One region of the Caldifermentibacillus hisashii genome, then DNA from elsewhere that is predicted to be linked to it. Evidence: riboswitches for the same ligand, from Rfam matches in the RefSeq annotation. Region 1 holds a riboswitch; the other holds the start of a gene.

The links. A riboswitch is a leader RNA that binds a small molecule or an ion and turns the genes downstream of it on or off. The one in region 1 is predicted to bind glycine.
Region 2: linked by a shared signal. The riboswitch ahead of NSQ14_RS14280 (ACT domain-containing protein) and the one ahead of NSQ14_RS01375 (amino acid permease) in region 1 are both predicted to bind glycine.

What each region holds. Positions count from the first base shown of each region.
Region 1 is NZ_CP155467.1:262,443-270,319, forward strand. It holds gene NSQ14_RS01360 (transposase family protein) at 1-186, shown strand, start outside; partial or broken gene NSQ14_RS01365 (glycine betaine ABC transporter substrate-binding protein) at 167-397, shown strand; gene NSQ14_RS01370 (hypothetical protein) at 505-954, shown strand; gene NSQ14_RS01375 (amino acid permease) at 1,077-2,459, opposite strand; glycine riboswitch at 2,612-2,690, opposite strand; gene NSQ14_RS01380 (ADP-ribosylglycohydrolase family protein) at 3,129-4,424, shown strand; gene fabG (3-oxoacyl-ACP reductase FabG) at 4,849-5,592, shown strand; gene NSQ14_RS01390 (acyl-CoA dehydrogenase family protein) at 5,650-7,416, shown strand; gene NSQ14_RS01395 (SCP2 sterol-binding domain-containing protein) at 7,431-7,790, shown strand.
Region 2 is NZ_CP155467.1:2,929,487-2,937,363, reverse strand. It holds gene NSQ14_RS14295 (NAD-binding protein) at 215-880, opposite strand; gene NSQ14_RS14290 (potassium channel family protein) at 893-1,543, opposite strand; gene NSQ14_RS14285 (cation-transporting P-type ATPase) at 1,565-4,381, opposite strand; glycine riboswitch at 4,953-5,029, shown strand; gene NSQ14_RS14280 (ACT domain-containing protein) at 5,104-5,376, shown strand; gene NSQ14_RS14275 (PFL family protein) at 5,404-6,765, shown strand; gene NSQ14_RS14270 (hypothetical protein) at 6,793-7,275, opposite strand; gene ilvA (threonine ammonia-lyase) at 7,779-7,877, opposite strand, start outside.

The DNA.
Region 1 (7,877 bases):
GGAGCGGAATTTTCTTGTCCTAATTGCGGTAAAACGGGATGTAAAGTTCATGATATACAAGATCAAGACAGGACTTGGAGACATCTAAATTTTTGGCAATATAAGACCATTCTCCATGCCAGAATGCCACGAGTAAAATGTGAGTCATGCGGTAAAATACGTACGGTTGAAAGTGTTAAAGGATGATAAGCAGTTATTCCCGCCATATCAGGGTGCACCATTATTACGCGAGGAAACGGCCGAACGGTATCCGGAAATTGTAAAGGCACTAAACAAATTAGCCGGAAGAATTACCGATGAGGAAATGAGAGAAATGAATTACCAAGTGAATGTTAAAGGGAAAAATCCGTATGAGGTAGCAAGGAGTTACTTGGAAAAAGAAAATCTATTAAAGTAAATACTACAATCCTATAGAAAAGGGTATTCTCATATGGGGGAATTTTTAAGGGCAAGTAGATGAAGAATGTTTACTTGCCTGTGTTTTTTTATTTTGGTTGCCAAAAAATGGTAATTCTCGGCCATAATGATGACGAGAAAGGATCTCATCGCCAGAAAAATGAGTTTCCGGCCAAAAAAAGACGACGAGAACGGGTTTCGTCGCCAAAAATGAGTGTTTCCCGGCTCAAAAAGCCGACGAGAGAGGATCTCGTCGCCAGAAAAATGAGTTTCCAGCCAAAAAAAGCCGACGAGAACGGGTCTCGTCGCCAAAAAAGTGAGTTTCCGGCCAAAAAAAGACGACGAGAACGGGTTTCGTCGCCAAAAATGAGTGTTTCCCGGCTCAAAAAGCCGACGAGAGAGGATCTCGTCGCCAGAAAAATGAGTTTCCAGCCAAAAAAAGCCGACGAGAACGGGTCTCGTCGCCAAAAAAGTGAGTTTCCAGCCAAAAAAAGCCGACGAGAACGGGTTTCGTCGCCAAAAAAAGAAGTTTTCCGAGTAAAAAAGACGACGAGATAAAAAGAGAATTTCTTGCCCAAAATTAGTGATAAGAAGGAATGTTAGTCGCTAAGGATTCAGGACGTACATTTAGTCCACACCATTCTTGCAAAAGGATGGATTTTTTTCCTTGAATAAATAAGTTATTTGGCTCTTTGCTCATAATTAAGCGCATGTACATTATTTTTTCGATGAACTCCATATAAAATGAATAAAAGAATGAACCAGACCGGGGTCAGTAGTAAAGCCATTCGAGTTACTTCGGAAAAATACATGATAACTAAGATGATAGCAAAAAAAGCTAAGACAACGTAATTTATGAATGGTGTTAATGGCGCTTTAAAGATAGACTTATTGTGCAAATCCGGCCGTGATTTCATATAGCGAATATGTGAAATTAAAATGATGCTCCAAACCCAAATAAAACAAATGGCGCTAATCGTTGTTACAATGCTAAATGCTTGTTGAGGGATGAGCTTACTCAGAAGTGCACCGACGGAAAGAACGACTGCAGAGATCCATAAAGCATTACTAGGCACATGATTTTTACTTAATTTTGCAAAGGTAGCCGGTCCTTGTTCATGTCTACTTAAGTTGTACAAAATCCTGCTGGTAGAAAACAACCCACTATTACATGCAGAAGCTGCTGATGTTAATACAACAAAATTAATAACGCCTGCTGCAACCGGAATTCCTACCAAACTGAATACTTGTACAAAAGGGCTGTTCGATGCATTTAACTGTTCCCAAGGGTTAATGGTCAAGATGATAAAAAGGGCACCGACATAGAAGAATAAAATGCGTAACGGGATCTTATTAATAGCCGACGGAATATTTTTTTTCGGATTGCTCGTTTCCGCAGCTGAAACTCCGACTAATTCTACGCCAACAAAGGCGAATACGACCATTTGGAAGGAAAATAGAAATCCGCTGATTCCATTTGGAAATAGGCCGCCATGTTCCCAAAGATTTTTCACGGTAATTGCCCCGTTATCCGATTCAAAACCAACGACGAGCATAACAATACCAATAATAATTAATGCTAAAATTGTAATGACTTTAATTAATGCGAACCAAAACTCCAACTCTCCAAAAAGCTTGACTGTCAATAAATTCAATCCTAGTAAAATGATTAAACAAATTAGTGCAGGAACCCATTGGGGAATATCAAACCAATACCGGATATAGACACCAACCGCAATAATATCCGCCATCGCTGTCATAATCCAACAAAACCAATAGGTCCAACCGGTAACATAACTTGCCCATGGTCCAATATAATCATTGGAGAAATCCGTAAACGATTGATATCCGGCATTTGATAATAGAAGTTCACCCAAAGCTCTCATAACAAAGAATATCGCAATTCCAACAACTAAATAAGCAAAAATGATGGACGGTCCCGCCAATTGAATTGCTTTCCCCGATCCTAAAAATAACCCTGTTCCAATCGTCCCTCCAATTGCAATTAGTTGGACATGTCTGTTTTTCAAGTCTCTCTTTAGTTCTTGTTTTTGTTCAGCCACATTTCATACCTCCTGAAAATTACTTTCGTGAAATAACTCACACCAAAATCTATTAAAAAAATACAATTAAGAGGGTTGCTACAAAAAACAAAAAGAGATTGGATTTCTCCAACCTCTTGGCAAATAGAAAAGAATAACAAATAGTCATTACTCGTTACCCTTCTGTCCTTTTGCCTGAGATTGTGAACCCTTCGGCGCCGCTAATTTAGCGATCTCTCCAGAAGCTGCTCCTGCTTTAGTGTGACCCAAAGCATTCTTCGCTAGCTTACTATTCATTTGTATAAATTTGATTTGACGTTAGCTTTTCACTCAATGCACAAACTTCAAATATACACAGAGCAATTGTTTACCTCTACACCTAAAAATATCTTAATATAATTTAAAATTTTACTAGCAATATATTAATTGTCAATAAAAATGGAAACTTGACACAAAATGTTGCGAAATGGTTATCGGAGGTTAGAGGCTTATGGATAAAATTACATGAACGTTTCACATATTAGCGTTTCAGGCTATTGTTCTATCAGGTTGGAAATGATTTAGAAAAATCATTCTTTATCATGAATAATAATAAACAAACGTTTCAAGATGGGTTACAATTAATTAATGAAAGTAGAGAGATATTTTTTGCATAAAGATTAATATGAAATGTTTGAGGGAGGAATTGTTTTGATTGGTGCGATTATTGGCGATATTGTTGGATCTCGTTTTGAGTTCAATAATCATCGAAACAAGAATTTCAAACTTTTTGCAGAAGATTGCCATGTAACCGATGATAGTATTATGACGCTTGCTATTGCTAAGGCGATTATGGAGACAGAGAGGGCCATTAATAAAGATTATGAAAAAAATGGCTACTACTCTCTCCTTGAGGAAATGTCGGTACGGTATATGCAGGAAATCGGACGGAAGTATCCTGATTGTGGTTATGGATATAGATTTAATCAATGGGTTTTTTGTGCGAATCCTGAACCTTATAACAGTTTTGGAAATGGGGCTGCCATGCGGATAAGTCCGGTGGGATTCATTGCAAGGACAGAAAGTGAAGCGTGCAAGTTATCTGAAATTGTCACAGGTGTAACTCATAACCATGAGGAAGGATTGAAAGGTGCTGAGGCTACAGCAGTGGCAATCTTTATGGCATGGAATGGATGTACTAAAAGTGAAATACGAAATAAAATTAACAGTTCCTATTATCCTTTAAATTTTACTATTGGTGGAATCAGGGACAGCTACCAGTTTAATGAGACATGCCAAGAAACAGTCCCTCAAGCTATCGCAGCTTTTTTAGAATCCGGTTCCTTTGAAGATGCCATTCGTACTGCGATTTCAGTCGGCGGTGATAGTGACACGCTGGCGGCTATTACCGGTGCTATAGCAGAAGCTTATTACGGAGTCCCGGAAATTCTTAGAAAGAAAGCGTTAACTTATTTAGATGATGAATTGCGTGCGATTTATGATGAATGGTGTGAATTTACCGAAGCTGGGCACCCACATAGCAAGTTTAAAATGCTCACGAAATATATCGGGAAACTATCTGATCGTGCGTATTTTGGTGATTGGGTTTTTGATGATGAAAATGATGGGAGTTCTGAACACCCGAAACAAATGCCGTTTGTAAAATATGATGAGCTGGTAAAAATGTTTGTTGATGAATTCTATCAATTTTCACAAAGTCATCCGGAATATAAACTGATGAAATATCATTTAATTTTAGAGGATTACGGGGTTCAACCGAATACAGCGGGTTTGCGAGATGCAAAGGTAGAATTACTAGATGCGCAATGTATCTTAGCAATGATTATGTGTATCATTCGGTTTGAGCGATTTGGTGAAGGATTACTACTTAATTTTTTTAAAGAAGGTATTATATTAAAATGGTTGAAACGTCTCAAAACAATTGACGACTCTGACATTGATTCGAACCCGGCAAATATTCCTAATCAATCTTCCAAGGATAAATGATTTTCGTTATTTTTATAATCGTAGCTAATTTGGTACAATCTGTTTCCGAGAACTGTTCTCATGGGCAAAACCATCTGAAAAAGGGTACGAACAGCCCCCGGAATTTCTCTCTCGAAGACAAAATAAACCTTAATAATCATATCTCCAACACAAATTGCATAATTTAATGTTGTCATCTTAAAAGTATGCTAAGGTTAATATTTATCAATTTCGAAAACTAGGATAATATGATATGATGTTTAGCACCCAAAAAGCTCATTTTTCAAAAACATTTACGCTCAAATGACAATATATTGTGTCTTGATAAAAATTGTTAGTACTATATTTGGCGCAAATCTTTCCTTAAAACCTTTTTGGGTGATAACCATATGATTGGTTTGAAATATTTTTAATTACAACGAAGGGGATAAGGGGGTACTTGTTCTTGGAAAAATTAATAAATAAAGTAGCTGTTGTTACAGGAGCAGCACAAGGAATTGGCGCAAGCATTGTTGAGCGGCTTTTTGCAGATGGTGCTACTGTCGTGTGTCTTGATGTAAACTTGGATAAGTTGAAAGAATCTATTTTAAAAATAGATAAAACGGGTGAACGTGCCATATCGCTAAAATGCGATGTGTCCAATCAGGAAGAAGTTAATCAAGTTTTTGATCAAATTTATGAAAAACTCGGCAAAGTTGATATTCTAGTAAATAATGCCGGCATTGTCAGGGATGCGTTTTTTCATAAAATGACACCGGAGCAATGGCATGCGGTCATCAATGTCAACTTAAATAGTATGTTCTATACATGCCAAGCCGTCATTCCAAAAATGAGGAAACAAGAATATGGAAAGATCGTAAATATTTCATCAACCTCAAGCTGGGGGAATATGGGACAGGCAAATTACAGTGCAGCAAAAGCCGGTGTCATCGGTTTGACAAGAACGCTAGCGAAAGAAAATGGGGCAAAAAATATTACAGTAAATGCAATTGCGCCGGGTCAAATTGATACCGATATGACAAGAAATATTCCGGAAAATATTAAGATGATGGGTATTATGTTGACGCCTGCCGGAAGAATGGGAAATCCATCTGTAGTGGCATCGGTCGTTTCGTTTTTAGCATCGGATGATTCCAGTTTTGTTAACGGAGAATGTATTAGTGTCAGCGGTGGGTTTTTAATGCCGTAATGAGTGAATGTTCACTCATACCAAATGGATGAAAACGCGATATAGGGGCTGATTAGGTTGGTTCAAAAGGGGTTATCTATAAAAGGTGCGGAATTTTTAGTGGCACAAATAGAGGGCGAATCTATCTTTACACCAGAAGACTTAACAGACGAACAGAAGATGATTGCAGCCACGGCAAAACAGTTTGTTGAAGAAAAAGTGATTCCCAAAAATGCAGATATTGAGAGTCAAGATTTTGATTGTGTCGTAAAGTTAATGCGCCAAGCCGGGGAATTGGGGTTGCTGGCTCACAGTGTACCGGAAAAATATGGCGGACTTGGTCTTGATAAAATATCAAAAGGAATTGTCGGAGAATATGTCGGACGGACCGGTGCTTATGGGGTAGCACATTCCAACCATACGTGCATCGCGACTTTACCGATTACCTATTTTGGTACGGAAGAACAAAAGGCAAAATATTTACCAAAGTTGGCGTCCGGTGAATATATTGGTGCGTATTGTTTAACGGAACCTTCCGCCGGGTCCGACGCTTTAAGTGCAAAAACAACAGCCGTACGAAATGAGGCAGGGACGCATTATATTTTAAACGGCAGTAAGCAATTTATTACGAACGCTGCTTTTTCCGATACGTTTATTGTCTACGCAAAGGTGAATGATGAAAAATTTACAGCATTTATTGTTGAAAAGGATTTTCCCGGTTTAATCATTGGTCCTGAGGAAAACAAAATGGGGATAAAAGGCTCCTCAACTTGCTCGGTAATATTCGACAATTGTCTTGTCCCGGTTGAAAATGTACTTGGTGAAATTGGGCGTGGTCATGTAATCGCTTTAAATGTGTTGAATCTTGGCCGTTTCAATCTTGGAGCGGCATGTATGGGTGGCGCCAAATCGACATTGGAGCTGGCTCTTAAATATACAAATGAACGAATTCAGTTTGGTCGGACGCTTTCTTCATTTTCGGCCACACAGGAAAAACTGGCTACGATGGCAGCTCGTATTTATGCTGCGGAATCCGTACAATATCGGACAGCGGGTTTGTTAGAAGATGCACTAGGTGACCTTTATGATGAAACAGACCATAAAGTGATTGAGAAGCGGTTGTCAGAATATGCCGTCGAGTGTGCCGTTTGCAAGGTATTCGGCTCGGAAACATTGGATCAAGTGGCGGATGAAGCACTCCAATTACATGGCGGTTATGGTTTTATAAAAGACTACCACATTGAACAAGTGTACCGCGACTCCAGAATAAACCGGATTTTTGAAGGAACCAATGAAATCAACCGATTGTTAATTCCGGGATTTTTATTTAAAAGAGCAGCTCAAGGCCAGTTCAACCTTGAAGCACTGATTAACCGAGTGATTAAAGAAGCAACAGGCACGAAGAAAAAGCTTGATGGACCTCTTGCCCGTGAAAGAGAAATGATTCAATCGATTCGGCGGGTGTTTTTGCTACTGGCCGGGGGCGTTTATTTGAAATATGGGCTGGAGTTGGAGCGCGAACAAGAGTCGATTATGAAATTGGCCGATATTGCCATCTATTTGTATGCAGCCGAATCAGCGGTACTCAGGACTTTGAAAGCGGTAAAGAAAAATGGTTTGCCAAAAGAACAACTAAAAGAAAGTCTCGCTGTTTGTTTTGTCGATGAAGTGCTTTTGAAAGTAGAATCATTGGCACGGCAACTCATGGGTGGAATCGGGGTTGATGCCGAAAAAACAGCTGAATTGATAAAAAAAGAACTCGCTCAATATCCAATGCAATTAACTTTTGAAAAGAAGCGAGAAATTGCAGCCCGATATATCGAGGCTGAAAAATATATTTCATAAGGGGATGTTTAGTAATGAGTGAACAGGTGACAAACGCTTCACTGGCAGAAATTAAACAGTATATTGAAAAAGAATTAAATGAAAATCCGGCGCCGATTGCTGATGTAAATGTCGTTTATCAGTTTGACCTTACCGGAGATGAAGAGGATTCCTTCCAACTTAAGCTAAACGGAGGACAGGCCATAGTTGTTCCGACAAGCGAAACGACAGCGGATTGTACATTAGTTATGTCAGCGGACAGTTTTCGGAAATTTTTAACCGGGAAGTTAAGCGGAACAGTCGCCTTCATGACAGGTAAATTAAAAATCAAAGGCGAATTAGCCAAAGCGATGAAATTGGAGCAGATTTTAAAACAGTATAATATAAACGGATAAGCTTCTGGTGGAAGTTTCAAAATAAAATCTGTAAACCCAAGGATGAAGTAAAGCCATTCTTGGGATTTTTTACGTTAAGAAATCAAT
Region 2 (7,877 bases), 1.3 Mb from region 1:
AAAGCCCAGTTCTCATGAACAAAACATAACAAAAGTATTCATAAGAACGTTCAGGCTTTTAACGGATAGTTGGTAGTTTTAGTTTAGTTATCCACATTACCGAAGATAGGAGGCACAAATACATTTTTATGTGCTTTTTAAAGGGTAATAAGTTTAGCTCATCGGTTAACCTCATTTATTTATGACAGGAGTGCAAATACGTTTTCATAGGTATTTAACTCACCGCAAAAATCCGATTAATTTCTTTTTCTGCGTCCGCATCTGTCAAAAGCAAAATTGAATCATGCGGTTCAATGAACGTTTCTCCGCGGGGAATGATGACCTCCTCATCCCGTAAAACCGCAATCAAAACGCATTTCGGGGGTATCCCCAAATCTTTAATTGGTTTTGCAACTGCACTAGACCCTTCATGTACAGCGACTTTCGCAATTGAGTAGTTGCCGCGGTTTAACTTCATTAAAGTAGACAAATTTTCCATATCCATTTCATCGACGACCATATGGGCCATAATATTCGATTGATTAATCGCAACGTCGACGCCCATCGAATGCGTATAAAGCCACTCATTACGCGGATGGTTGACACGGGCGACAACACGGCGCACCCCAAATTCAAACTTTGCAATGGTGGAAGCGACAAGATTTACTTCATCACGACCGGTAACAGCCACCAAAACATCAGCTGACTTAATTCCAGCTTCCTCTAGCGTATTTGGGTCTGTTCCGCTTCCCCCAATAACTACCTCACTGGAAAAATCCTCAATTAACTTGTCGATCAAATGTTCACGTATTTCAATTATTTTTATTTGAATACCATTTTCTTCCAGGAGTTTTCCGACATAAGAACCAACTTGCCCGCCACCGATGATAATCACATTCATATTACTCACCCCTTATCTTAATCCGAGCATCGTTTTTAATTTATTTTTAGCAGTCATAACAACAGCGATATACAGAACATCATGCGCCTGTAAAATGGTTCCCGACACAGGGATGATAGATTGATTCCCCCTACTGATCGTCACAATCATAATTTCGCCCATACTCATCAGTTCTTTTACGGTATGACCGATGAGAAGTGGGGGAGTTTCTACCCGAATTATCTCCACCTGACCATTATCAGGGGACCATACAGTATCCAGTTGATTATAGCTTAATAATTCCGTAACTCTTTGAATTCCCCAGGAAACTGGAGAAATTGTTTGAATACCGAAACTTTGATAAATATCCGCTTTCCTTGGATCGTATAGTAAAGCAATCACTTGAGGAACCCGATATTGATTTTTTACAATCCGGGCCAATAGCGCATTTGTTTCATCATCATTCGTACAAGCAACAAGCGCATCCACTTGATCAATTCGTAAAGCTTCTAAAATCTTTCTATCAATTCCAAAACCGACAACTTTTACACCGGAAAAATCAGGAGGTAATTTTTTAAAAGCCTCTTTATCCTTATCAATGATCGTTACATCATGTCCCCTTAATTGAAGATTCATCGCCAAACTTGCTCCCATATGACCACAACCAACAATGATATCCCGCATTTTCCTTCACTCCATTTCTGTTCATTTATGAGTTTGCACTATTCTCCTCGAAATTGCTTTACGAATTTCTTCAATGGCTAAAATAATAGGCGGAATGCAGATTAAGAAAGTCCAGCTTTGTACCCCGATTGGCGCTGTACCAAAGACTTTTTGTAATAAAGGCACATGCATAATGACCAGTAACAAAATGACCTCAAGAATAATCCCTGCATTAATCGTTACATTTTTTAGAAAACCGATTTTAAATACGGATTCATTTTCTGTACGACAGTTCATAACCGCACCAATTTGGCAAAAAACAATTGCAGCCAGTGTCATTGTTGTAGCAGCAATATAAGTTGCGCTTCCTTCCTCAGCCAAATTTCCTAACGAAAAACCATTGATGGAATTGACAAAGAAATAGGCAGATAGAGAAACAATGGATTCTAAAATACCGTACCAAAAGAATGCTTTAATCAAAATGGTTCGATTTAATAAAGGTTCTTTCAAGTTTCTTGGTGGCTTGTTCATAATGCCGGCTTCCGGTTTTTCAGAGCCAAGACCAAGCGCCGGGATTAAATCGGTACCAAGATCAATAAATAAAATTTGCATGATGGTGAGCGGCAGTGGAATCGATCCTTTTGATAACAAAAACGCCATTGATGGTGCAGCTTCCGGGACATTACTGTTCAAAATATAAAGTAAAAATTTACGTATATTGTTGTAGGCAGCTCGTCCTTGTTCAACCGCATGGACAATGGAAGCAAAATTATCATCAGTCAAAATCATGTCGGCGGCTTCTTTGGCAACATCCGTTCCTGTGATTCCCATTGCTACACCAATATCGGCTTTTTTCAATGCCGGCGCATCATTAACACCATCACCGGTAACCGCAACGACTTCACCAAGTTGTTGGAGATTATCGACGACTCGATATTTTTGTTCCGGCGCAACCCGTGCAAAAATGACTTCATCCTTTAAGGCATTTTTCAGTTGGTCATCAGACATTCCTTCTAGTTCGAGTCCGGAAATAACGCGAGGGTGATCGCCTGTCACAATGCCGATCCGCTTTGCAATACTTTCGGCAGTGAGTCCATAGTCACCGGTTATCATAACAATGCGAATACCTGCTTGATGACATTTTTGCACAGCTTCTTTGACTTCCGGACGCGGAGGATCAGCCATGACAACTAATCCGATAAACGTCATTTTTTGTTCGATGATTTCGGGTGTATAAGCACTTAAAGATGTCGGGATATCTTGGTCGTCTAGACCTAAATATCGGACGGCAACAGCCAAAACCCGTAAACCTTGACGTGCATAGCTATCGTTTGCTGTCATAGCCTTTTTTTTCATATCATCGGTTATTGGCTGGATTTGACCGTTAATCAGAACATTTTCACAAAGCTCAATTAACTCTTTCGGTGCCCCTTTTGTGTAGGCAACCCGATTTTTTCCGTGAATCGGTTTATTTAATTGATGAATGGTCGTCATTCGTTTTCTTCTCGAGTCGAAGTGGAGTTCACGGATGCGCGGTTGTTCGTTTTGTATGTTTTCAAGTTTTAAACCCGCTTTTTCAGCAACGACGCCTAAACAGGCTTCGGTCGGGTCACCGAGTACAGTGTAGCGTGGATTTTTTTCATCGGGTGGCAAAATTCGCGCATTGCTGCAGAGGCTGGCAGCAGTCAAGAGAAGATTAACATCAGGATTCGTCTTGGATGTAATCTTATGGTCTCCGTCGATAATTTCCCCTTTTGGTGCATAGCCGGTTCCGGTGACTTCCAGCTCTTTATCCGGGAGCCAGAGATGGTTTACAGTCATCTCGTTTTGCGTTAATGTACCGGTTTTATCCGTACAAATGACTGTAGTACAGCCTAGTGTTTCGACAGAGGAGAGGTTTTTTACAAGTGCATTTTTCTTTACCATTCTTTGTACACCACGAGCTAAGGCAAGGGTGACTGTTGGCAAAAGTCCTTCCGGGATAAAAGCAACAATCATTCCTAATGCAAAGATGAACGACTCTGCTACAGGGTCTTTGACGAAGAAAACAGCAAGAACAAAGAAAATAAAACCGAATGTCAGTGCAATGATGGAGATTTGTTTAGTTAGTCGATTTAATTCTTTTTGCAGCGGGCTCTGTTCATCTGTGACGTTTTGGGTTAGCCCGGCAATTTTGCCAAGTTCAGTGTCCATCCCTGTTTTGAAAACGACCGCTTTTCCCGAACCGCTGGAGACAGTACTTCCCGTGAAAATAAGATTAGCTATTTCAAGATTCGTCAAATCATTTCGGTGAATAGCATCGGAAAATTTTCGCACCGGATTTGATTCTCCTGTTAGCGCAGATTGGTTCACTTGCAGATCACTTGCTTCAATAAGACGGGCATCAGCAGAAATTTTTTCGCCTTCTGTAATGAGCATCACATCACCGGGAACGAGCTCATCGGTCAAGATTTGTACTTCTTTCCCGTCACGGATCACTCTGGCATAGGAAGCGAGCATACTTTTTAATGCTTCTGTTGCTTTACTTGCCTTGTATTCTTGAATGAAGCTAAAAATTCCGTTAATAATATTGACGCACCAAACAGCGACTCCGAGTTCGGGCATTTTGGCAACGAAGGCAATACCGCCACTAATCCAGAGAAGAATTGCCATCATGCTGATAAAGTTTGATAAAAATTGTAAATATAGCGGTCTCCCTTGTTTTTCTTTAATTGTATTTTTACCGAATTGTTGTAAGCGTTCTTTGGCTTCTTCGGATGATAAACCGTCTTTATTTGTTTTTAATTGGTCGTAAACTTGTTTTGCGGCAACTCGATAAATGATTTGATCCATAGTTTTAAAATCATCTTCTGTAGCCATTTGACCTTCCCCCAATAATAAATTGAATATTGTAATCTTTTATACCTTGAGTGTACAATTTCACACGAATGACGTCTATAGTGTTTACAAAAATTTACAAAAAGTTCTTATTTTGAAGAGGAAGAAAGAAAAGGTTCGGAATTCGCCAGTCCAGGTAATTTTTAAATTTATAGGAAATTGAAGTATTTAATAGTAGGCGGCCGTTCAACAGTCCCCCTAGATTCGCCAGTCCATCCCCGTAATTCAACAGCAAAATCAAGAAATTCAACAGTAAAAGTGGAAAATTTCAACAAAAGAAATCGAGAATTCATCAGTAGTACCTGCTAATTCAACAGTAAAAAAGAGTAAATCACCAACAGGGTACGTGTATTCACCAGTTCCCCCGCATATTCAACAGTAAAATCGAAAAATTCGCCAGTCCTGCTAGAATACCGGAAATTCCGCAAAAAATCCCAACTGAATTGACAAAATTTCGCGTCGGTTTTCTATTGACCATCCCCCGTTTCATTGATAATATGACTATATTCATTAGAAAATTTAAGCGATGAATTTTGTGGGTAACACTACAAAAGGAGCAGCTTCTGGAGAGACCGGGTATCCCGGTGCCGACGGATTCACAATCTCAGGCAAAAGGACAGAAGAGTAACAATCTGTTTCTATGTTATTCTGTCTTGAGATTGGAAATATCCAATCTTATTTTTTATAAACATGAGGTGACAAAAATGGAGAAAAAACGCGCAGTAGTCAGTGTTATTGGAAAAGATCAGATCGGAATTATTGCCAATGTTACGACGATCCTTTCCAATCATAAAATTAACATACTGGATATTAGCCAAACCATCCTTCAAGGGTTTTTTACAATGATGATGATTGTCGATATGACGGGAGCTAATTTGGAGGACTTGCAAAAAGAGATGGATGAACTTGCAGAAAAACTAAATCTAAAAATCAATATCCAACTGGAAGATATTTTCCAAGCTATGCATCGAATTTAATTGATTGTTGTAAAGGAGTCCACAAAAATGAGTATTACATATAATGAAATGATGGAAACAATTCGCATGGTTCAATTGGAAAATCTTGATATTCGAACAGTCACAATGGGCATCAGTCTGAAAAATTGCGCTGATTCCGATTTTTCTAAAATGAATCAACGAATCTATAATAAAATCACTACCCATGCACAGCATTTGAAAAAAACTGCTGAGGAAGTAGAGAAAGAGTATGGTATCCCAATCATTAACAAGCGAATCTCGATTACACCGATTGCGGAAATTTTAGGTGATGCGACAAAGGAACAAGCAATTGAAATAGCCAAAACACTTGATAATGCAGCGAAAGAATTGGGTATCGATTTTATCGGTGGTTTTTCCGCACTTGTCCATAAAGGAATGACTAAAGCAGATCAAACATTAATTGAAGCGATTCCGGAAAGTTTAAGTGTCACCGAACGAGTTTGCGCCTCCGTTTCAATCGGTACAACCAAATCCGGTATCAATATGGATGCTGTTCGGAAAATGGGGGAGGTTATCAAAGAAGCAGCGGAAAGGACAAAGGGTCAAAATGGACTTGCTTGTGCAAAATTGGTTGTTTTTTGTAATCCGGTTGAAGACAATCCATTTATGGCAGGCGCATTTCATGGGACCGGAGAAGGGGAAGTCGTTTTAAATGTTGGGGTTAGTGGACCGGGAGTTGTGTTGAATGCATTAAAGCGGCACCCGGAAGCTGATTTAGGTGAAGTATCTGAAGTCATAAAAAAGACTGCTTTTAAAATTACTCGAGCCGGTGAGTTTATTGGTCGTGTGGTTGCTAAGCGTCTCGGTGTTCCGTTTGGGATTATGGATCTATCACTGGCACCAACCAATGCGATGAATGACAGTGTGGCCGAAATTTTAGAGGAAATGGGGCTCGAACGGGTTGGGACACATGGAACAATTGCCGCTTTAGCTCTAATGAACGATGCCGTGAAAAAAGGTGGAACAATGGCGAGCTCTTATGTCGGCGGCTTGAGTGGGGCGTTTATCCCGGTTAGTGAAGATAACGGAATGATTCGCGGAGTCGTGGACAATGCGCTCAGTCTATCAAAATTGGAAGCGATGACTTGTGTTTGTTCGGTGGGGCTTGATATGATTGCTGTTCCCGGGAATGTTCCGGTTACAACAATATCCGCAATTATTGCCGACGAAGCAGCCATTGGAATGATTAATAAGAAAACAACTGCAGTCCGAATTATTCCGGTTCCTGGTAAAAGAGAGGGGGACATGATTGAGTTCGGCGGTTTACTTGGTCGCGCCCCGGTCATGGCGGTAAACGGGTATGGTTCGGAAAAGTTTATTCGGCGTGGTGGAAGAATTCCCGCACCGATTCAAGCGTTGACGAACTAAGTCTATAAAAAATGACGTATGGACAAATCATACGTCATTTTTTATTAGGTTTTTTCCTTTTCTTAACGATTCAACAATGAAAAATTGATACAGGTAATTAAAAATCGCTATAACAAAACATAGGTAAAAAAGTTGTTTACGGGACATTCTTACCATTTTGTAGATTCGTAATTTTTCTGCGATGGTTGTTAACGGATAAGCAAATAAGAAGTCTGCAAAAATATTGGTTAATAAATATACCCAGAATTTTTTATATGTAAGCTTGAAAATCCACAAGTTCACAATAATAAAAGGACCAAATACAAAGGATATATCTGTCGCTAACTTTGGAAAAATGGGAGTTCTCACTTTCCACCATTTTAACGCCCTAGATAATTCACTAATTAAGGCAATAACTAAGTTACTAAATACAATTGTAGGGAAATATCGAATAAATGATTCTTTACCAAGCTTTTTCACCGTTAACCAAGGAATAAATAATATTGCATACATTTTCCATTTTGCTTTCATAAATATGCCTCCTAGGTGTAGAACGATAATTTTAGGTGTCAATAAGTGTCCAATATGTTCAAACATTAATATTCTATCCTTTAAAAAACCTTGCTATCCATTTTATAGTAATAAAGAAAACTCGGCGATTGCCGAGCCTTTAGGCAACCAAGAGCCGTAGTCAGCGAAAATACATTTTCGCTTGCGAGGTAATGCTACCGAAGCTTCTCTAGTCACCGAAAAAATATAAAATTTTTTCGGCTGCGATGTATTCCCGCGAAGATTTCCTTGTTCACCGAAAAAATATAAAATTTTTTCGGCTGCGATGTATTCCCACGAAGATTTCCTTGTGCACTTATGCGTTAGGAAAGTAGAAATTGAAAAATTTATACTTTCCTATTAGCTAACAAAAAACTCACCAATATTCTGGCGAGTTTTCAACGTAATGTAAGCTAATTTTGTTTAAAAACAGAATGAAAAAGGAACAATCTGAAATCGAATATTTTTAATCAGGATACTCTCTTTTATGAATTCATCGCGATACTTTCACTGCCGACATGATTCATGGCGGCGAGCTTTTGAATATGCGACATTTCATCAAGATCGATATTTCCTCCACTAAC